Regions from separate parts of the Paenibacillus sp. FSL W7-1332 genome, predicted to be linked through region 2. Evidence: riboswitches for the same ligand, from Rfam matches in the RefSeq annotation. Region 2 holds a riboswitch; the other holds the start of a gene.

Region 1 (2,466 bases), 2.3 Mb from region 2:
AAGTCTTCAAGGCCCAGCGGACGGCCATTCTCGTCTTTCCAGCCCATGATTTTCTTCACTTCATGCGGACAGAACAGGCTCCACTCTTCACGTGCTTCTACAGCCTCCATGAACAAGTCAGGCAGACATACGCCATGGAACACGTCATGTGCTCTCATACGCTCGTCACCGTTGTTCAGCTTCAGATCCAGGAAGGATAGAATGTCTTTGTGGAACACATCCAGATAAACCGCGATGGCACCTTTACGAGTTCCCAATTGGTCAACGCTAACAGCGGTGTTGTTCAACTGGCGAATCCAAGGGATAACGCCGGAGCTGGTATTCTTGTGACCGCGGATGTCAGAGCCGCGTGCACGGACTTTACCGAGGTATACCCCGATGCCGCCGCCCATTTTGCTGAGACGGGCGATATCCGTATTGGAATCGAAGATCCCTTCCAGGGAGTCGTCTACGGTATCGATGAAGCAGCTGGAAAGCTGGCCGGCTACCTTTTTGCCTGCATTGGACATTGTCGGCGTAGCCGCCGTCATGTACAGGTTACTCATGGCCCAGTAGGCTTCTTTGACAAGGTCAAGACGCTTGTCGGCAGGCTCGTTATGCATGAGGAACATTGCGATGACCATGTAGCGTTCTTGCGGAAGTTCCATAACGCGACCGTCAAAATCGTTTGCCAGGTAACGCTCAGCCAGCGTCAACAGACCGATGTAATCAAACAGCAGATCGCGGCTTGGATCGATGCACTCGCCGAGCTCTTCGATTTGTTCTTTGGTATAGCTGGTCAGAAGATCCTCGCGATAGATGCCTTTCTGTACAAGCTCCGTAATGAGCGGATAGAAGGCACCGTATGGCTCTTCCGGGTAGGCTTTGTATCGGCGGTTGGTGGCCGCTTTTTTATATAAAGAGGTCAGAAACGAACGCGCAGCTGCAAACTTCCAATTCGGCTCCTCTTTGGTGACAAGCTCAAGGGCGGACATCGTGAAGGCGTTGCTGATTTCTTCGCCGGTAACTTGCTCGCCGCGCAATTTGGCATTGACGCCGCGAAGCAGGCGCTCTTTATCGAGCATGTCCAATCCTTTCAGAGTCCGATCGGCATAGACGGAGAGGCGAATTTCATCAAAGGCGAGCTGACGGTTGTTCGGTTTAACTACGAGCTGGGGCATGAATAAATTCCTCGCTTTCTTCGGGGGAAATATGAAAAAGGACATCAAAAAAACATTTTCTAAAACCCGCGGGCAGGCTTGAAAATGTCCGTGCGCTGTGATTCGAAAATGACGTTTGCCATAAGCCCATGAACGGGCATGATGTTATGTACAGACGCAAGTTTAACGAACACTTACCTAAAACCCCGTAGGTTGGTGTCTACTGCATATAGGCAGGTCTCCTGACTTGAGCTTCTTCCCTCGGCGTTGCCTTTCCCGAGACCTTGCTCCGGTTCCTCGGTGGCATATGTCGGATGTGAATGGCTGATATATCATAAACAGCCTTAGAGCCCTTACAGTGGCGGGACCGTGATGGATTTACACCATGCTTCCCTATTAAGCCGGACTGCCTTATAGGTTGATCCGGCACCTATACACACTATATTTGGTTGTTGTTAATCTAATTTAACCCAATATATTGTGTTTGTAAACCATATTCTTAAAATTGAACGCAAAATGAATTATAGCAAACGAGCGGTCATTGTGCCAGTTAAGAAACTGCCAAAAGGCCATAACATTTCCTGAATTGTGACCAAATGCGACCTTTTCTGCGCAGATACCACGTATATTATCGTTTTGACAAAATAGGATATATTCGTATGGACGAAACGAGGAAGGTACACCATATCTTGTGTGAAGCTACAGGCAGACGGACTTTGATATGGAGGGCCAGAATTGTTATGATAACAGTATTCGGAAATTTAGAGCATTCCATATAAATGGGATGGGAACAAGGGAGGTTTTTAAGATGGCAATAGCGGAGGTAACGGTGATTCCAATCGGAACCGCAACAACGAGTTTGAGCTCTTATGTTGCTGAGATGCAGCGTGTATTGAAACAACAGGATGGAATATCCTATGAGCTGACTTCAATGAGCACCATCATCGAGGGGGAGCTTAACATGATCTGGCGGGCGATTGAGGCTTTGCATGAAGCGCCTTTTCTGTCCGGTGCGCAGCGCGTATCGACTTCCGTGAAGATCGACGACCGCAGGGATCAAGTTTCCTCAAGCAAACAGAAGATCCAGTCCGTGCAGGAGAAATTAGGCGGTTAATGCCGCCAGTTTCAGGGGGATATTTCCGTAAGAATTGGGCTTGCATTTTGCTGCTGAAGTATTATAATAATTTTTGTTGTTTCGTGAGGAATAGCAACGAACCACATGTGCTGGTGTAGCTCAGGGGTAGAGCAACGCACTCGTAATGCGTAGGTCGGGGGTTCAATTCCCTTCACCAGCATCTTCATAAAAGTCAACAACGGCGCGGCTTTC
Region 2 (2,466 bases):
ATTCCATCCCGAAAAAAATCAGGGATGCTGCGCCAAGCGCAGCACCCGAGGATACACCGAGCGTAAACGGATCCGCCAGCGGATTGCGCAATACCCCTTGAAAGGCGGCTCCGGCGACGGCCAGGGAGGCTCCTACGAGCATCCCAAGCAATATGCGCGGCAATCTCACCTTCATTAAGATTTGCTCGGATGAAGCTTCCCAGCCCGGAACGATGGAATCGCCGATTCCCGGCAGCCGGTGCAGCAGCATCGCCCCAATCTCTCTCACAGGCAGGTGCACGGAGCCGATTCCGAGACTGACAACCAAGGTTAACAGTAATAGGATGATGCCGGCCGCACCGAATCCTGCAAGTTTTTTACTCATGGATTCATCAGTTCCGGATAAACGGCCTTCGCCACTTCAATCAATCCTTGCGTTACACGGGGACCCGGACGGCTTAACAGATTCGCATCCACGGATATGACCTGATCGTTCTTGATGGCTTCGATCTGATCCCAGCCGCCGCGCTCCTTAATCAGCTGATCCAATGTTTTCTTGGTTGCTTCGTCAACGACATCGTCCGTGTACAGAATGACGTCGGGGTTTGCAGCGATAATATTCTCCTCGCTGATTTCGAACCAGCCTTCCGCTTCGCCGGCTGCGTTAACGCCGCCAGCTAAGGTGATGATCTCATCCATAAACTCGCCCTTGCCGACGGTCCATCCTGGAGAGAATTCCACATACACTTTCTTTTTGTCTTCATCCTTCACGGATTTCACGGCTTCTGTAACGGTAGTCAATTCCTGCTTCATCTGATCCACGACGGCTTTCGCTTCCGCTTGACGGTCCGTAATTTGTCCGATCAACTGGATGTTCTCCATTACGGCATCGATGGTTTTCGGATCATTGACGAACAGGGTAACGCCAAGCTCACGCAATTTCTCGGCATTCTCGGCATTCATCGAAGCGGCGAATACCACATCGGCATCAGCTGCAATTATAGCCTCTTCATTTACTTGGAACCCGCCCAATTTCGGCTTGGATTTGGCCGCTTCCGGATAATCGTCATTATCGGACACGCCCACAATTTCCTCATCCAGGCCCAAAGCGAACAGTTTTTCCGTCTCGGACGGTGTCAGGGATGCAATTTTGGCCGGAGCTTTCTCAAACGTCATTTCAACCCCGGTTGAATCCTTGACGGTCAGCGGATACGTCGTTTTAAGCTCTTCGCCCGAATCCGCAGGCGCTTCGTTATTCTGCTCTTCCTGCTGTGCCGGCGGCGTTGTATCCTTCGGCGCAGCTTCTTCGCCTCCACAGCCGATCAAGGCCAGAGCCATCAGTATGGCTACCAGAAGTACGGACCATGTTTTGTTCAATGCTTTCATCTCTTGAAATCCCCCTATACATAATTGAGAACCTGGCGCTGCGAGTTTACATTCCTTCGACCGATCCTTACCGGGAGAAAAAAACATCAATCGTCATACTCCAAAGAAGCAAAAATCCCCGACTCCTCGTAAAACAAGGAATCAGGGATTACGTTTTAACATAAGGACATCTGGATCACCGTTCACAGATAGCGCCTTAAACTTCCGCCCACACATGCTGCATGGGTCCGGCAAACGTAATCCTCTCCTCGAAGGACCGTCATTCATTCGCCGAGGGCAGGTCTCCTGACTTGCAGGCTGTAACGACTTCTCCGCCTTCCCAAGCGCTTTTGGCTCAGTGGCATATGGAGAAGTCCCTGCTTCACAGTGGCGGGACCGTGCCGGACTTGCACCGGCTTCCCTATTAACCCGGCAGATGACAATAAATGCCCTCTGTCCGGGACCCTCGCAAATAATATGAATTTATGTATGTTAGGCCAAGCATGGTTTCTCTGCCCAAGATTATAGGCGATAAACCTCCCTCTTACAACCGAAAGTTTCGGTCATTTCAAATGCCTTATGATACGGATTTATCCCGTTATCGCCCATTCCGCACCGATATCATACGATTTCGTTTAATCGCTTAACCGTACGCCTTGCCAGCGTTCTCCGTCCCATGTCAATTGCAGCTTGAGCTCCTCGCCCGGCGACACCTGCGTCTCCCAGAATTCCGTATGCGGAAGGACTGCTGCAGCGATCTGCCGGATGACGCCTCCATGGGTCACCACAAGCACATCAAGCTCCACCCTCTGTGCTCCAAGGACATAACCAACTGGCATTGCCTCTGCCTCTGCCTCTGCCTCTGCCTCTGCCTCTGCCTCTGCCTCTGCCTCTGCCTCTGCCTCTGCCTCTGCCTCTGCCTCTGCCTCTGCCTCTGCCTCTGCCTCTGCCTCTGCCTCTGCCTCTGCCTCTGCCTGCACAAGGGTATCCGGATCTTCCTCTACATGCAACAGTTCCTTTAAATCCAAATGCAATCCGGTCAAGAATGCCTGAAGCCGGGAACGAAACGCCTCCCAGCTCTCCCCATTCGGCGGCGTAACTTCTGCGGGGTTATCAATCCAG

What was found. A riboswitch is a leader RNA that binds a small molecule or an ion and turns the genes downstream of it on or off. The one in region 2 is predicted to bind cobalamin.
Region 1: linked by a shared signal. The riboswitch ahead of MKX98_RS03525 (ribonucleoside-diphosphate reductase subunit alpha) and the one ahead of MKX98_RS27400 (ABC transporter substrate-binding protein) in region 2 are both predicted to bind cobalamin.

Annotation. Positions count from the first base shown of each region.
Region 1 is NZ_CP150209.1:820,119-822,584, forward strand. It holds gene MKX98_RS03525 (ribonucleoside-diphosphate reductase subunit alpha) at 1-1,160, opposite strand, end outside; cobalamin riboswitch at 1,354-1,588, opposite strand; gene MKX98_RS03530 (MTH1187 family thiamine-binding protein) at 1,948-2,253, shown strand; tRNA gene MKX98_RS03535 (tRNA-Thr) at 2,363-2,434, shown strand.
Region 2 is NZ_CP150209.1:6,054,372-6,056,837, forward strand. It holds gene MKX98_RS27395 (iron ABC transporter permease) at 1-364, opposite strand, end outside; gene MKX98_RS27400 (ABC transporter substrate-binding protein) at 361-1,365, opposite strand; cobalamin riboswitch at 1,623-1,827, opposite strand; gene MKX98_RS27405 (histidine phosphatase family protein) at 1,980-2,466, opposite strand, start outside.